Regions from separate parts of the Rahnella aquatilis CIP 78.65 genome, predicted to be linked through region 2. Evidence: predicted binding sites of a transcription regulator. Region 2 holds the regulator's gene; each other region holds the start of a gene.
The links. The regulator Fur, encoded in region 2, represses iron uptake genes when iron is present. The targets are predictions, from matches to a motif close to ATAATAATGAGAACNACTATCAA.
Positions count from the first base shown of each region.

Region 1 (5,756 bases), on a different contig from region 2:
ACACCAGCGGCTTCCTGGTTCTTCACCCAGTTGGCCTGGATGTCCTGATAGCCAGTCACTTCCTGCCAGTACGTGACTTCACTGTGTTGCAGAACGCGGACATTTGCACCGTCTTTACGCAGGGCATCCAGTTGCGGTTCAACGCTGTGATCCATCATCGAACCGGCAACTTTATAAGCGGTATTAGCGGCGCGGGTGATGGCGTCCTTATCTTCCTGCGCCAGTCCGTTCCAGACTTTATGGTTCATCACCAGAAGGTAAAGATGACCCAACCACAGTTCTTTCGAGACTATAACCTCCGGTGCCATCTTCTGGATTTTCAGATCATAACCGCTGTCAATGTTGACCAAAATGCCGTCGAGTTTACCGGTCTTAAATGCATTTACCGTTTGTTCGCCCCACGGTGTGGTCACTGGGGTCGCGCCCGCATTACGCAGGAAGTTCTGATGCCAAAAACTGGCTGAACGCCAAGCGGTGCCTTTGATATTCTGCAGTTTCTCCAGCGGATGTGTGCTGAAAAAGGCCACCGGATAACCTGTTGAGAGAAAAATATCTACCACACCATTCTTTGCCAGTTCAGCGGGGAAGGCTGGGATTTCGGCGTATACGCGGCGGAAGAACGCTATCTGTTTATCGCCGGATGGCCCTGTCGGAAAACTTTTGAAAAGCTGATGCAGTGGTAACTCTTTGGCGGTATATTCCGGCACCACAATGCCAATATCTGCATTGTTTCCTTCGCGCACAGTGCGCAATGCATCGTAGCCGGTAGAGAGTTCGCCACCCCAGTGCTCTTCAATTTTCAGGCGCCCATGGGATTCTTTTTCAATCGCCGGAAATAATACATCTTTGATAAAGCGGGTGCGCATTGCGCCCAGCGGTTCGTGATCGGTGTATCGCAAGGTCGTGGCAGAAACAACCGCCGGTAACAAGAGTAAAGCGAGGGCAAGTGCCAGAGGTTTTCTGATTAAGTCCATGTAATCTCACATTTCGGTTGGGTAAAACCAGAGTTTATCTGCTGAACCCCAATGTGGACGTGCGTGAAAACAGGTTATTTGCGTAAAATTAAAAAAGCGTCATGTTTGCACATGACGCTCCTGATTTTGCCCGGTTGAGTATTATCGGTTAGAAATCGACGTTCACACCCAGCTGGAAGCTGCGTCCCGGCATCACGGCCAGCGCTTTATTGTATTCATCCTGATTAGTGGTTTCGGTCAGCGTACGGCTGCTCAGATAATCCCAGTATTTGCGGTCGGTGATGTTGTAAACACCGCCGCTGAGCTTGACGTTCTTCGCGACTTTCCAGTAGGCCGTTGCATCCACCATACCGTAACCCGGCACATTCATGTATTCGGTGGTGGAGCCGGTGATTGGCGTACCGGCATTGGTATAGCTCTGTCGGCTGGTCGCTTCGGCTTTTTTGCCTTTCACGAAGGTCGCCGTCAGGGCGGTACCGTAGATGCCTGACGGATCATCCCACGCCACGCCTGCCACAAATTTCATTGGTGGCACGCTGTCGAGGTCAACATATTTGTCACCGTCGTAACTGGATTTAGACTGACCTTTCGCATAACCCAGTGCGAACGTAGTACTCAGACCATCAACATTACTGAACCAGGTACCGTAGTTAATTTTAGTGCTCAGATCGCCACCGTAGATAAACGCTTCATCGCGGTTTTCTGCCTGATAAATCGTATAAATATTGGATGGCACGTTGGTGAACATACCCGGACTACCCGCGCGGGTGTAACGGGTATTGGCAATAAAGTTTTTGTAGGTGTTATAGAAGACGGAGGTTTTGAAGGTCACGCCTTCCGTGGCTTCGCCTTTCATACCCCATTCAAAGTTATTGCTGGTTTCGGTTTTCAGGTCAGTGTTACCGATCAGCGCATACTGACCACGTCCTGCATAGTTAGAACCGAGGTTCCAGGAACCGTAAAGCTGGCTGGCATCCGGGAACTGCGCGCCGCGCTGGTACTGCAGATAAGTCATCAGTTTAGGGGTGATGTCATAGGTGAAGGCCAGCGATGGCAGAGCCTGCGTATCGGAGTTGGCTTTACCGTACAGGGTGGAAACCTGATCTTCAGAAACAATGCTGTTGGACAAATCTGACAGGTTTCGTGCCTTGGTATTTTGATACGCGACACGCACCGCAGGCACCACAGAGAAGTTATGGCCGTCCAGGTCAAACCTGATGGTGTCTTGCAGGAAGCCGCCGAGGATATACGTCCGGCTGTTGGCTTCCGGCTGCATGATCGTCGTGAAAGCACTTTGATCCGGACTTTCGCGGAACGGACGTTCTGTGTTGGACACGCGGCCGTTGATACCGGCACTCAGCTCATGACGACCCAGTGTTTTCAGCCAGCTGGTCTCCGCGCCGTAGGTGTTCACGTCATAGTTCGAGTACACGTTCATCATCTGCTGACTTTCGTTTGGCAGATAGGTGTTGTCGTGCGCCTGGGTGTACTGGTAATACACTTTCGTGACGATGGCATCCACGTAATCGTTGAACGGCGTCCATTCGTCTTTCAGGCTCGCGCCCCAGCGGCGGGTGTTACTTTGCTGTTGTGCGGTGCCCAGAATCGCGCTGCCGGCATTGTTCCAGGTATCGTAATGGGTGTGGTTCACTTTTTCGTAGTAATCGAGGGTGCCGGTGATTTTATGTGCATCATTCGGCTGCCAGATGACTGACGTCATAACGGCGTCAGAGTGCCAGTTGGCCGGATACGCATCTAGCGTTCCGCTGTTGTTGCGGGTCTCCTGACCGTCGCGGCGGCTGATGGCGATCAGGCCACGCAGGGTGTCGTCACCGGCGGCAGCGGTGATGCCGTTATGCCAGGAACGGTCGGAAGAATCATAATCAGACTGGTAACCGAAATAGGTTTCCTTGCCCGGATGCAGGTAATCATCGGCAGATTTTGGCAGGAAGGAAACAGCTCCCCCGATGGACGTGTTGGCGCGGTCGGCTGATGTGGCGCCGGATTCAATATCCACCTGACCGTAAATATACGGGTCGATGTAATCGCGGCCAATACCAAAGGTATTCAGACCCGCACGGCTGACGTAGCTGCGCCCGGTGGCGCTGGGCTGGGGAATGCCGTCGACGTCAATACCCACCCGGTTGCTTTCCAGACCACGGATGTTATAGCCGGTATAACCGCTGCGGTCGAAACCGCTTTTGCCGTTGCCGGAGCCGCCATTAGCGCCGGTCGCGGTGATCAGCGGTTCATAACGCATGATAGTCCCGAAATCATTACCGCCTTTGCGCTGCATGTCGGCCGCCGTGAGGGTGGTTTTCGAGCCCGGTTTTTTATCCGGCATCGTTTCGGTGACCGTCATAACTTCTTCATTGTTCTGCGCCAGATCCTGAGCTGTCCGCACCGCCGGTTTTTTTTTGATGGCTTCAGAAGATTGCGTGTTGTTTGCGGTGAGATCGGTATTGTCTTTAACGGCTTCCGCTGCATTTACGTTAAATGTGGTGGTGAGAATCGTCCCCATGAAAATGACGTTCTTCACCAAACCCTGCTGTGTAAAGGATTTGAACATTTTTTTAGTCCTGCACTCATTTTTAAAGTTCTGCTCGCATTTACTGCCTTTCGACAAATCAGACGTGCTGTCATCTGCATTCTATTCTTCCGTGAAAAAGCCTTTATCCTTATAAAATATGGGCTTATTCAACCTCTTACCCCTTCTCGGCTTTGTGAGAATGATAATGATACTGATAATTATTATCAATAAAATGATAAAGAAAAATGCACTTCTTAACAAAATCTTTGCAATTCGTTCTGAGAAACGGGCTATGCAGAGGTGAAAAACAGAGGAGGGATGGCAGATCCTTACACTTTGTGAAGTTGCGTAAAACATGGCTAAGATATATCTTTCAGCAAACCTTACCGCAAAAGAGAGAACGTGATGGCACAACATCGCACTGAAAGCCCTGCCGCCAACCTGCCGGTCCGTGTCAAAAATGAACTGGTTTTCCGTCATATCACGGTAAAAAGCAGCGAAACGATTTCCGGCTGTTTTAAACGCATTGTATTAAACGGCGACGAGCTGACCGGGTTTACGTCACGCGGCTTTGATGATCACATCAAACTCTTTTTCCCGGCGGTTCCGGGTGATGTGATTACGCCGCCGGTCGCCACCGAAGAAGGGATCGTGTGGGGCGAAGGGCCGCGTCCGCTGAACCGCGAATACACGCCGCTGCATTACGATGCACAGACCAACGAACTGACGCTGGATTTCTATATTCACGACGGTGGTGTCGCCAGCGAATGGGCGGCTGGAGCGAAGCCGGGCGATAAACTGATCATCGGCGGGCCACGTGGTTCACTGATCATCCCGACCACTTATAAATGGCAGTTGTATGTCTGCGATGAAACCGGTCTTCCGGCAGTGAAACGCCGTCTGCGCGAGCTGAAACAGGCCGGTTCAGACGCCAGAGTCACCGTGCTGGTGAAAGTGAAAGAGGTGAGTTGCGTCAGTTATTTAGATGAAGAAAAAGACTTTAACATCGAATGGATTGTCAGTGATGAGCACAACGGTTATCAGGAAGATGACGCGGCGGTTAAAAAGCTGAAAAGTCTCCCCCTGCCTGAAAGCGATTACTACATCTGGGCGACCGGTGAAGGGAAATTCGCGAAAGGGCTGAATGATTATTTCGTGGAAACCCGTGGATTAGAGCCGAACCTGGTGCGTTGTGTGGCCTATTGGCATAATAAGTAACGATGATGATGAATCATAAACACCGCCGGGAAAGAATGTTCGAAACGGGGGATATCCGCCTGCTGATGCTGCATTTTTTGCAGCAGCGTTCCGCTCACGGTTATGAACTGATCAAGGCTATCGAACAACTCTCTAAAGGCGAATATACGCCGAGCGCCAGTATTATTTATCCGAACCTGACCTTCCTGGAGGAGCAGGGTTTGATCATGGCCAGTCAGGAAGAGGGGGGTAAGAAGCAATACTCCATTACGCCGGAAGGTTCGCAATCGCTGGCAGAGCAGGGAGATCTGCTCGGTTCAGTGACGGAGAAACTGCATTCGCTGGCGATTTTGTCAAACAACCGCAGTATTCCGGAAATGCAGCGCGCGATAAATAATATCCGCATGGCACTCAACCTGCGCCTCGCAAAAGGCCCGATCGAACAGGAAACGCTGTATAAAATCACCGATGCGTTAGATCGCGCGACCAAAGAAATCGAGCGCAGTTAAGCGATTTCTTATGCCGCTGCATATGCCCGAATGGCAGCCAGTGACATGTGAGTTCCTTCATATCGCATGGCGGTGCGAAACGGGAAAGGCGGCTTCCTGTTTATCAAACATCTCAGCAATTATCCTGCCCACTATACTCTTGTGTACAGCCTGACTGGCTGTACAACACAAACTGGAGAGTATTATGAGCACATCGCTGTTTAGCCAAACCCCGTGGGTAAATGTTACCGACAATCGTGGCCTGACCGTACGTAGTATCACGTACTACCGTCATCCGGATTCACCGCAAGCGACAGACGAACGTACCACTTTTTATCAGTACAATGCGTGCGGATTTCTCAAGCACAGTGCCGACCCACGTCTGCAAGGTGCCGGTCTGGTTAACATCAGGCGTCAGACGGATCTGGCTGGCAGGTTGCTACACAAACAAAGCACAGATGCCGGGACTACCGTCTGCCTGGATGACGCTGCCGGACGGCCATTTATAACGATCAGTAACATCAGAACCGCTGACGACGGCACGCAGGACATAAGTCAGGCAGTGAG
Region 1 is NC_016835.1:237,248-243,003, forward strand. It holds gene dctP (TRAP transporter substrate-binding protein DctP) at 1-974, opposite strand, end outside; gene RAHAQ2_RS23085 (TonB-dependent receptor domain-containing protein) at 1,123-3,495, opposite strand; gene RAHAQ2_RS23090 (siderophore-interacting protein) at 3,910-4,722, shown strand; gene RAHAQ2_RS23095 (PadR family transcriptional regulator) at 4,725-5,210, shown strand; gene RAHAQ2_RS23100 (RHS repeat domain-containing protein) at 5,395-5,756, shown strand, end outside.
Region 1: a site for Fur is predicted at 3,710-3,732, ahead of RAHAQ2_RS23090 (siderophore-interacting protein). Genes of this name have one in related genera too.

Region 2 (5,756 bases):
GTCTGGCGTATGTTGATGAATTGTCTCCTGACCAGATCCGTGAATATCGCGGTTCACTGACGTCGCCGGGTAAAAACAGCCCGTACCGCGATCGTACCGTGGAAGAGAACATTGCGCTGTTTGAAAAAATGCGTAACGGTGAGTTCGCCGAAGGCGCGGCGTGTCTGCGTGCAAAAATCGATATGGCCTCGCCATTCTTCGTGATGCGTGATCCGGTTCTGTACCGTATTAAGTTCGCAGAACACCACCAGACCGGTAAAAAATGGTGCATCTACCCGATGTACGATTTCACCCACTGCATTTCCGATGCGCTGGAAGGGATCACCCATTCGCTGTGTACGCTGGAATTCCAGGACAACCGTCGTCTGTACGACTGGGTTCTGGATAACATTTCTATTCCATGCCATCCGCGTCAGTACGAATTCTCCCGTCTGAATCTCGAATACTCCATCATGTCCAAGCGTAAGCTGAACCTGCTGGTGACGGATAAGATTGTTGAAGGCTGGGACGATCCGCGTATGCCGACGGTTTCAGGTCTTCGCCGCCGGGGGTATACCGCGGCTTCTATCCGTGAATTCTGCCGTCGCATCGGCGTTACCAAGCAGGATAACAACGTCGAAATGATGGCGCTCGAATCCTGCATCCGTGACGATCTGAACGAGAACGCACCGCGCGCCATGGCGGTTATCAATCCGGTTAAAGTGATTATTGAAAACTTTACCGGTGATGATGTGCAGATGGTGAAGATGCCGAACCATCCGAATAAACCGGAAATGGGTACCCGCGAAGTGCCGTTCACCCGTGAGATTTACATTGATCAGGCGGATTTCCGTGAAGAAGCCAACAAGCAGTACAAGCGTCTGGTGTTGGGCAAAGAAGTGCGTTTGCGTAATGCCTACGTGATCAAAGCGGAACGTATCGAGAAAGACGGAGAGGGGAATATCACCACGATCTTCTGTTCATACGATATTGACACGCTGAGTAAAGATCCTGCTGATGGCCGCAAGGTGAAAGGCGTGATCCACTGGGTTTCCGCTTCAGAAGGTAAACCGGCTGAGTTCCGCCTGTATGACCGCCTGTTCAGTGTTGCAAATCCGGGGCAGGCAGACGATTTCCTGACCACCATCAATCCGGAATCTCTGGTGATTGCGCACGGTTTTGTCGAACCGTCCCTGGTGGCTGCTCAGGCTGAAATCAGCCTGCAGTTCGAGCGTGAAGGCTACTTCTGTGCTGACAGCCGCTATTCCAGCGCGGAACATCTGGTGTTCAACAGGACCGTTGGCCTGCGCGATACGTGGGAAAGCAAACCGGTCGCATAAAAGTCATCGCGATAAGGTTTTAAAACGCAGCTCAGGCTGCGTTTTTTTATATCTGCGTTTTATTTCTCCCGGAAGAAATTTTGTTTTTCGACGCGAATTAATGCGTTTCCAACACTTGCATTTTAAATGCTTTCTTCATGTGTTTTCATTTGCTGAAACGTTTTAATTGTTAGAAAATTACAGTTAATTAATTGTTTTTATTAATTATTTATATAAGCCATCTGTTTAATCCTTTCCTAAGACGTGATGTTACAATTTTTCATTTTTATGTGCACTTTGTCATATTTCGATGATTAATGATTAATTACTCATTGATAATTCGCGCCGCGAAAAATACTCTTAATCCTGATTTAACCGGTTCGTCTCTGGCGGCCGATTTTGATACCCGTTTGGGTTTTTGCACGAAATTTTTAGTCAAAATGAGGAATCTCTATGCACAAGCACCGTAACAGGGGTGGGGGATCGGCTTACCTGAAACCTGCCATGTATTCTCTCGCCGGCACCTTACTGGGTGGCGGAATGATGTTTTCACCAGAGGCCCAGGCGGCCGGTTTTATTGATGATTCAACGCTGACGGGGGGCGTGTATTACTGGCAGCGTGAACGTGACCGCAAGGATATGGATCCGACAAGTAACAGCTACAAAGACTATACAACCAACCTTTCGCATTCTACCGCTAACCTGAATCTCGATTTTTCTTCCGGGTATGCCTGGGACATTTTTGGTGTTGATATCGCGGCCTTTACGGCGATTGAAATGGCCGAGAGCAGCGAGAGCGGACATCCCAACGAAATCGCTTTTTCCAACAGCAACCGCGCTTACGACGAAGATTACTCGGGTGATAAAAGCGGGGTCAGCCTTTATAAGGCCGCCGGTAAATTCAAATACGGCGGATTCTGGGGGCACGCGGGCTATATTCAGCCTACCGGACAGACACTGATCGCGCCGCACTGGAGCTTTATGCCGGGTACCTATCGCGGTGCAGAAGCCGGTTATAAACACGATTTCGGTGAGCCGGGTGAGCTGAGTTTCTCCTATATGTGGGCTGACGAATATAAATCGCCGTGGCATCTGGAAATGGATGATTTCCGCCAGAATGACCAGAAAACCGGCGTTTCTTATATTCACTCGCTCGGGGCAAAATATGATTTTAAAAATGACTTCGTGCTGGAAGGCGCATTTGGCCAGGCGGAAAGTTATGTCGATCAGTATTTTGCTAAAGCCTCGTACAAAATGGATCTGCTGGGCAATCCGCTGACCACCAGCTATCAGTTCTATGGCGCAGAAGACCGTATCAGTGATAAGAACGATCCGAACAGTTTGTACGATGGTCTGGCATGGTTGCAGGCGCTGACCTTCGGCTATACCACCGGTCAGTTTAACTGGCGACTGGAAGGGACAATGGTCAAAGCGGAAGGGAATCAGGGTTACTTCCTGCAGCGCATGACCCCGACTTATTCTTCCTCAAATGGCCGTCTTGATGTGTGGTGGGACAACCGCTCGGACTTCAACGCCAACGGGGAAAAAGCACTGTATGCAGGCGTATTGTATGACCTGGCGAAATGGGATTTACCGGGTTTGGCATTCGGTGGCTCATATGTTTATGCGTGGGATGCCAAACCGAGTACCAACGCTGCTTACGACCAGAGCCAGCGCCTGAAAGAAAGCGCCTGGAGCCTGGATGCGCTGTACACCCTTCAGGAAGGTCGCGCGAAAGGTACGTTATTCAAACTGCATTACACCCAGTACGACAACCATTCGGATATTCCGAGCTGGGGCGGCGGGTACGGCAATATCTTCCAGGATGAAAAAGACGTGAAATTCATCGTTATCGCTCCATTCACTATTTTCTGAGGTCGCTATGTCGATGAATAAATTACTGATGATCGTGGTTTCGGCTGTTCTGCTGGCCGGTTGTGCGCCAACCACCGATCAGGTACAAATATCCCAAACGCGGGAAGATTATCGTACCTGTATCAATACGTCGGAAGGTAATCCGGACAAACTGGCTTCCTGTCAGGTGTTACTGAATAAACTGAAACAGGAAAAGGCCCACCAGCAATTTGCGGAACAGGAAACGGTGCGTGTGGTGGATTACCAGCGCTGTCTGACGGCGCGTAAAACCGGTAATGGTCAGGCGTATGCAGCAGATTGCGGAAAGATATGGCAGGAAATCAGCGCCAATAATTCTCCGCAACCGTGAATCAAACAGGCATCAATCAAACCCCGGCTGCCGGGGTTTTTTATGTCTGCTGTCAGCGCAAAATCCACGCATAAAAAAACCGCTTTTCAGCGGTTAATTAATTCAGAGCCTGTGCGGCAACGAGGTTGCCCTGTGCATATTAATGCGCAGGTTTATCGTTGTGCAAAGATTCATCTTCGCGGCAATCGCCTGCTTCACAGTGGCCGTACAGGTACAAACTGTGGTTGGTGAGCTTGATACCGTGTTTTTTAGCAATCTCACGCTGACGGCCTTCAATGTACTCGTCACGGAATTCGATCACACGTCCGCAATCGAGGCAGATCAGGTGATCGTGGTGATGTTGCTGAGTCAGTTCGAATACGGACTTGCCGCCTTCGAAATTATGACGCGTAACGATACCGGCATCGTCGAACTGGTTCAGGACACGGTAGACCGTCGCCAGACCGATTTCTTCACCCATATCAATCAGTTGCTTGTAAAGATCTTCCGCACTAACGTGATGACCTTCCGGCGCTTGCAGCACTTCCAGGATTTTGAGGCGCGGAAGCGTGACTTTTAAGCCAGCTTTCTTCAGTGCGGTGTTGTTGTCAGTCATGCGGATTCAGTCCTGTTACTATGTGCTAATCAAGTTGAGGCATGCAGCCTGTGGCATCGGCGGCACAAAATTATTCGTTTAATCTCTTCGTTTAACGCAATGTGCCAATTCTCGTCAACGACAGCCTGTTAATAAAGATCACAAATTGCCGGTCACATTTGGAATGCAACGACTTGATCAATAGAAAAAACAGAGGAACTCAGTGTACCTTGATATGACCGAAAGTTACAATTTTGTAGCAGTTAAATTGTTAATTTCAGTAATAGTTTGGCCCTTCAATTGTAGAATAAATCCTCAGGGCCAACAGGGTTTTTAGCCAATAATTTCAGAAAGGCTGAGTTCTTCTGTGATCTGCTTCACCCAGGCATCAACGCGTTCGCTGGTCAGTTCCGGCTGACGATCTTCGTCAATTGCCAGTCCGATGAAGTGCTTATCATCAGCCAGGCCTTTAGAGGCTTCGAAGTGGTAACCTTCGGTAGGCCAGTGTCCGACAATCACTGCGCCGCGTGGTTCAATGATATCGCGCACGGTGCCCAGCGCGTCGCAGAAATATTCGGCGTAGTCTTCCTGATCACCGCAGCCAAACAGTGCAACCAGCTTACCTTCGAAATCTATCTCTTCCAGCGTTGGGAAAAAGTCGTCCCAGTCACACTGCGCTTCACCGTAATACCAGGTTGGAATACCGATTAGCAAAATATCGAATTTTTCCAGATCCTCTTTGCTGCTCTTCGCAATGTCATGCACCTCTGCAACATCTTTACCCAATTGCTTCTGGATCATTTTTGCGATGTTTTCGGTGTTACCTGTATCGGATCCAAAGAAGATACCTACAACGGCCATAAGATTACCTAACCTCTTGTTCTCAATGAAGTGCTCTGCAACGCAGGCAATAATAATGCAGATGATAGCAAACTCGTGCGGCGGAGAATATGTTTCTGCCCGCCTTCTTAACTGGGAAATAAGTTTATCGGGCAATATTTTTAAGTGTTATCGCCTTTGTGTGCTTTGACGTGTGACGAATTAACCACAGGTTTTATAGGGTCAACGCAAATTTGAGAAATAAGTCGTCACAATACTAAATTTCGAGAATATTCCGCCGATAGATGATGCGGGAGCAATCTCAACATAATAAAGAAATCGATGCCCGGAGAGGTGTTCAAACATGTCCTGGGGCACTTGCCTGCGGGTTACCTGTCTTGATTCTCCGCATCCCCGTCAATCCTCAGGCCAGAAACAGACATGTTTCGAGAGAGGCATATCGTGCAGTTTTTAAAAAATATCACCATCAGGGCCGCTTTATTAACCATTCTTGGTATCTTTTGCGTCATGTGGGCATGCGTGTCCCTTTACACCGTTACCTCACTGGACACACTGACGCAAAATACCAAAAACAGTACTGAGCTGGTCAACAATATGGCGCTGATCAATAAAGGCAATGATCAGTACTTCCGTACCGTGACGCGCATGAGCCGCGCCGTCGCACAGCTTCAGGCCGATCCGTCAAAAGGCCCGGAAATTTTTGATAGCGCAAAACAATCACTCAACGGGCTGACGCAGGCGCTGGCCAGCTTTAAAGCGGCACCGCATCCGGGGCTGGAAGATGCTTCCGTGCAGGAATTAATCACCAGCTGGGAAAATC
Region 2 is NC_016818.1:3,425,044-3,430,799, reverse strand. It holds gene glnS (glutamine--tRNA ligase) at 1-1,319, shown strand, start outside; gene chiP (chitoporin ChiP) at 1,803-3,173, shown strand; gene RAHAQ2_RS15510 (ChiQ/YbfN family lipoprotein) at 3,187-3,522, shown strand; gene fur (ferric iron uptake transcriptional regulator) at 3,662-4,117, opposite strand; gene fldA (flavodoxin FldA) at 4,430-4,957, opposite strand; gene RAHAQ2_RS15495 (methyl-accepting chemotaxis protein) at 5,378-5,756, shown strand, end outside.

Region 3 (5,756 bases), 1.2 Mb from region 2:
GGCAGGTATCCGATGCCCTGCTGGAAAGGGCGAAGACGTCGCTGAAAGCGCGGTTAAATTTGCAGGAAGAATAAACTCTCAGAATTGCTCCCTCCCCAGCGAAGGGGAGGGTTGGGGTGGGGTATTAAGTAATAAATCAAAAAGTTAAGGTTTTCTTAAACAAGGTGTTAGCCCTTAAAACCCCCTCCCAGCCTCCCCCTTCGCAGGGGGAGGAGCTGAAAAATCTATCAGAAGTCATAACCTACAGTGGCCACCACAGTACGTTCCTGACCCCAGTAGCAGTAGCTGGTGCCGTAACAGGCTGCGACATATTTTTTGTCCAGCAGGTTGTTGGCATTCAGTTGCACATACGCGCCTTTCAGCTGCGGGCTAAACTGCACCAGATTCATACGCAGTGACGCATCGACCAGCGTGGCAGAAGGCATGTGACGGGTGTTTTCGTTATCCGCCCATTGGGTGCCGATGTAACGGACACCTGCCCCCATATCCACCCCAATCGGCGTGTTGTACTGACCCCAGATGGACGCCATTTGTTTTGGCGTCACATACGGCGTGTTGCCGTTGTTCTCAGCCGCATCACGGATACGCACTTTGTTATAGGTATAACCGGCCATCACGTTGAAGCGTTCGGTAACCTGTTTCTTGGCTTCCAGCTCCAGACCTTGTGAACGGATTTTACCTGCCGGTTCGTAGTAGCTGCCGACCACCACGCGGTTACCCACGTCTTTTTGCGTCAGATCATACAGCGCTGCGGTGTACATATCGGAAGTGCCGACCGGCTGGTATTTGATCCCGGCTTCGTATTGCTCGCTCTGCATCGGTTTTAGCAGCGTGCCGTCAGCGCCCGGCAGGGCAGACGGTGTCATCGCCTGGCTGTAGCTGACGTACGGAGAAATGCCGCTGTCAAAGGCGTACAACAGGGAAGCGCGGCTGTTGAAATGACTGTCTTTACGTTCGCTGTTGCTGGTGGTGCCGTAGATGCTTTCTTCGCTGCGGCTGGAGGTTTTCAGCGTGTCGTAACGGCCTGACAGAGTCAGATACCATTTGTTCCAGTTCATCTCATCTTGCAGATAGGTGCCCATCTGCTCATAACGGTTTTTACCGCGCTTAAGGCTGTAATAATCCAGAACATCACCGCCCACACCAGTATACGGGTTGAGGTTTTCTGCGTAGGCAGCGTCAGATTTCACGTCATTGATAAAGTGGGAGTAATCAAAGCCCAGCACCACTTTATGCGCCAGTTCGCCGGTGGCGAAATCGGCTTCCAGCTGGTTATCAATCGCGAAGGTGTCCAGAGACGATTTTTCACCGGAATAATAACGGCTCATCTCGGTACGATCTGCATTCCAGCCTGCCTGATACACCTGATCCAGTTCGGTATTGGAATGGGTGTAGTTGGCGTTCTGGCGGAACGACCAGACGTCGTTAAACGCGTGCTGGAATTCATAGCTGTAGATTTGCTCCCAGCGTTTGAACTGGTTGCGCGTGCTTTCACCATCGAAGAATCCACGGCTCAGTTTCTGACCGTAGAGGCTACCGTCAGCCGGAACCGCAGCGTGATAGCCACCGGACGGATCTTTTTGCAGATACGCGCGCAGTAAAAGCGAGGTATTTTCATCCGGTGTCCACAGCAACTGTGGCGAAATCGCGTAACGCTCTTCACGCTGGTGATCGTACTGGGTATCGCTGCTGCGGGTCATACCGGTCAGACGGAATGCCAGCTGATCGTTGATGGCGTTGGTATAATCGAACGCGCCGCCTTTGGTGTTTTGCGTGCCGCCGGAAAGCTGGAAATGGCCTTCTTCTGCAAACTGCGGCCGCTTGGTGGATTCCACCACGACACCGCCGGGAATGCTCTGGCCGTAAAGGGCAGAAGACGGGCCCTTCACCACATCAATACGCTCAAGGAACCATGGATCAACCTGAATGGAGTTGTAGGTCGCGCCGTCGCTCAGGATACGCAGGCCATCGAGGAAGGTGTTGTTGACATCACCGCCGTGGAAACCGCGCAGGGAAATCGTGTCATAACGCGTTGCGCCACCGGCAAAGTTGGTGAATACGCCCGGCGTATAGTTCAGTGCAGCGTTAACAGTCGTCGCGTTCTGATCCGTCATTTGCTGACGCGTCACCACTGAAACTGCCTGACCGGTGGTGATCAGCGGCTGATCGGTTTTGGTGGCGCTTTTACTGGTTTTCGCGCTGTAACCCTGCGTCGCAGCATCGGCGGTATCCGCTGGTGCGGCTTTGACAACGACGGTGTCTTCAGCAGCCATTGAGGCAGCCGGCACAGCCAGTGCCAGGGCGCACAGGAGCACTGAGCGTTTGAGGGGGAAAGCCAACAACATATTCATAATCCCTATAAATAACTCAATAATGATCGAGTGATTAATTGATGCGTGTGTAATGAAACCAAAAGCCAACATGTGTTCCGCACAAAAGCCGTTACGCGCTAAGGGCGGTAACTTAACCGAAACGTGACGGATGTTAAACTTAATGATAATTGTTATCATTATTATTTTATAAATTCAAGGGAACTTTACGCTAAAAGTGTGAAGTGGTGCATTTTTAACCTGATGAAAATGAGGGTTTTTTGCGTGAAGCAATAAAAAATCTGAGCAAAATGGCCGGAAGTGATTAGGGTTAATAGTGAGATTTTTAAACAGGTTCTTTACGTAAAAATTCATGGCCGGGAGGCGAAAATGAGTCAGGGGAGTCAGGAGGAGTACAACGGGAAATGGGCAGCGGTCGATAACTATCTGGTGAGTCATTTAGTGGAAAGCGATCCGGTTCTGGAACAGGTACTGAAAAATAATCATCTGGCCGGTTTACCCGCGCATGATGTGGCCCCCAATCAGGGGAAATTACTGGCGCTGCTGGCACAAATCACCGGTGCGCAAAAAGTTCTGGAAATCGGCACGCTCGGCGCGTACAGCACTCTCTGGCTGGCGCGGGCGTTACCGGTGCTCGGAAAAGTCGTGACGCTGGAAGCCGATCCGCACCATGCGCGTGTCGCACAAATCAATATTGATCTGGCCGGTTTACAGGACAAAATTACCTTACATACCGGTCCTGCGTCCGAAACGCTGCCAACGCTTCAGGCAGAAGCCCCCTTTGATCTGATTTTCATTGATGCAGATAAACCGAACAATCCGCTTTATCTCGAGTGGGCGCTGAAACTGTCAAAACCAGGCACATTGATTATCGGCGATAACGTGGTGCGGGAGGGTGCGGTGGCCGATGCTCACAGCAACGACGCCCGGGTGCAGGGCGTGCGTCGTTTCATTGAAATGATTGAACAGGAACCGCGTTTATCGGCGACCGCGCTGCAAACCGTCGGCAGCAAAGGCTGGGACGGTTTTGTGATAGCACGGGTCACCGGTTAACAACGTTTAACGCGCCAGACCAAAGCCAATGGGAAACAGCGGACTTTCGCTGTCATGGGGCATATCGGACTGTTGTTTAAGCACCGCCTCTTCAGAGGATGGCAGTTCAAACGGCAGCTTGCCGGTATAAGCTTCGTCGCGGGTCAGTCGGGTAAACAGCACGGTATCGCTGACACCGAAATTGCCAATAATCACTTTCGCTTTGTCCTTCACGTTGGTCAGGATCGCCGGACGGTCGAGATAAACGGTGACGATGGTCGGCACTGCTTTGCTGGCTTTCACGATCGCCTGATAATCTGCGTTGTCACCGGTAAAGGCCAGCGAGCCTTCGTGATGGCGCTTGCCAAAGAACCAGGCTTTATGCGGTTGTTCGTACGGGGCATGGGCGCGGATCAGCGCAATATCGGCTTTCTCCGGCGCATCCACCACGGTAAAACCGGCCGCTGTCGCGGCCTGCGGTTCGATGCCATACAGCCAGATCTTTTTGCCTTTTTTCAGCGGTAACACATCATCGGTGTTTTGCAGCAATACCAGCGCATGTCCCTGCGCCGCATTGGCTTCTTTTTGCCAGTCAGCGCGCCCGACGGTTTGGGTGGCTTTCTGCACATCGACATACGGATTTTCAAACAGTCCGGTCTGGAATTTTTGTTCAAGAATACGCACAACAGATTCATCAAGGCGTTGTCCGGTCAGTTGCCTTTCATTCACCGCGCTGACCAGCAACTGCGAGTTGGTCACACCGCCAAACTGATCGACACCCGCCAGCACGGCTTTCACAAAACGCTGTTGCGGCGTCAGGTTTTCGACACCCCATGGCATGCCACCGGGCACCGGTTCTTTGCCTTCCGGCGAACCGTTCAGGCATTCGCCTTCGCAATTGCTGGTGATCAGCCAGTCGCTGAGAATGACGCCTTTGAAGCCGTATTGCCCGCGCAGAATGTCGGTCAGCAACTGATGACTGAATCCGGCACCGACCTGTTCGAGCGGTTTGCCGTCCACGGAAACATTTTTCAGGATGGAATATGTTGGCATGACGCTGGCGACGTTGGCTTCAAACGCGCCGGTAAACGGATAGATGTGTTCTTTGAGATTATTGCCGGGGAAGACGGCGTTTTTGCCGTAGACGTTGTGGCTGTCAAAACCGTTCTCAGCCGCGCCATAGCCGACCCAGTGTTTGACCACGGAAATCACGCTGCCCTGATTTAACCCGTCAGGACCGTTTTGCATCCCTTCGATATACCCGCGCACCATGTTATGCACCCGTGTCGGATCTTCGCCGAAGGTGCCGCTGATACGTGCCCAGCGCGGCTCTGTGGCCAGATCGGCCTGCGGTGAAAGTGCCTCACGAATACCGACGGCCAGATATTCCTGACGGACGATATCGGCGTAACGGCGGGTGAGTTTCTCATTGCCAATCGCCGCCAGTCCTAAGGTTTCCGGCCATCGGGTGAATTTACCGGAAGAGGTACTCGCACCGACCAGATACTCGAATGCGTTACGCGGGTCACTGCTGATGGTGACCGGAATACCCAGTCGCGTCTTTTCGGCAATCTGCTGCAGTTTATTGTTTTCCTCCGCCATCATGGCCGGATCGTCCGCAGAAAGCCGGGTGATCAGACTGTTGACCTTCGCACCGGCAATCATCTTTTCCGCCGCTGCCATGTCATAATGCGTTCCGGCACCCACCGGGCTGCTGGCCGTCGGGGCCGAGCCGTGCATCATCACCCCTGCTTTTTCCTCCAGCGTCATGCGTTTCACCAGATCCGCTGCGCGTTCTTCCGGCGTCAGTCGCCAGTCTTCATAAGGTTCCAGTTTCCCGGAATGATCGAGATCTTTGAACTGTAAACCGTCGACAGTCAGCAGCGTTACGTCGCGCTGGCTAAGTTCCGGTTGGTTATCGGCGGCAAAAACAGAAGGTGAGCAAAGCAGCAGGGCAGCGACAGCAAGGCTCAGAGGTTTGATTTTCATCATCGTCCTTAATGGTTGATAACTATAGAAGAACTCAATTCCCCATCAATAACCTATTTGCCTGCTGAATGTTGCGATCTGCTTCGCAATGATGTCAGCCGAATGCCAGTCCGAGCACCGCACCAACGGTCAGTACCCATAACGGGTGGATACGCTTACTGAGCGCCAGCAGGGTACACAAGACGATCACCCCCGCAAGCGTCAGCGTGGTGGCAGAGGCTTTGGCGATCAGTAAGCCGCTTGACACCACCAGCCCGACGGTCACCGGCACCAGCCCGCGCTGCACGATTTGCCGCCACGGACGGTCTTTATATCGTTTCCAGCCGCCCATCACGATAAGCGTAATAACCGACGACGGACCGAATTTCGCCAGTGAAGACACCAGCAAACCTGACCATCCGGCAA
Region 3 is NC_016818.1:2,222,729-2,228,484, forward strand. It holds gene RAHAQ2_RS10215 (TetR/AcrR family transcriptional regulator) at 1-74, shown strand, start outside; gene RAHAQ2_RS10220 (TonB-dependent siderophore receptor) at 228-2,345, opposite strand; gene RAHAQ2_RS10225 (O-methyltransferase) at 2,700-3,383, shown strand; gene RAHAQ2_RS10230 (glycoside hydrolase family 3 protein) at 3,390-5,351, opposite strand; gene RAHAQ2_RS10235 (chromate transporter) at 5,446-5,756, opposite strand, start outside.
Region 3: a site for Fur is predicted at 2,494-2,516, ahead of RAHAQ2_RS10220 (TonB-dependent siderophore receptor). Genes of this name have one in related genera too.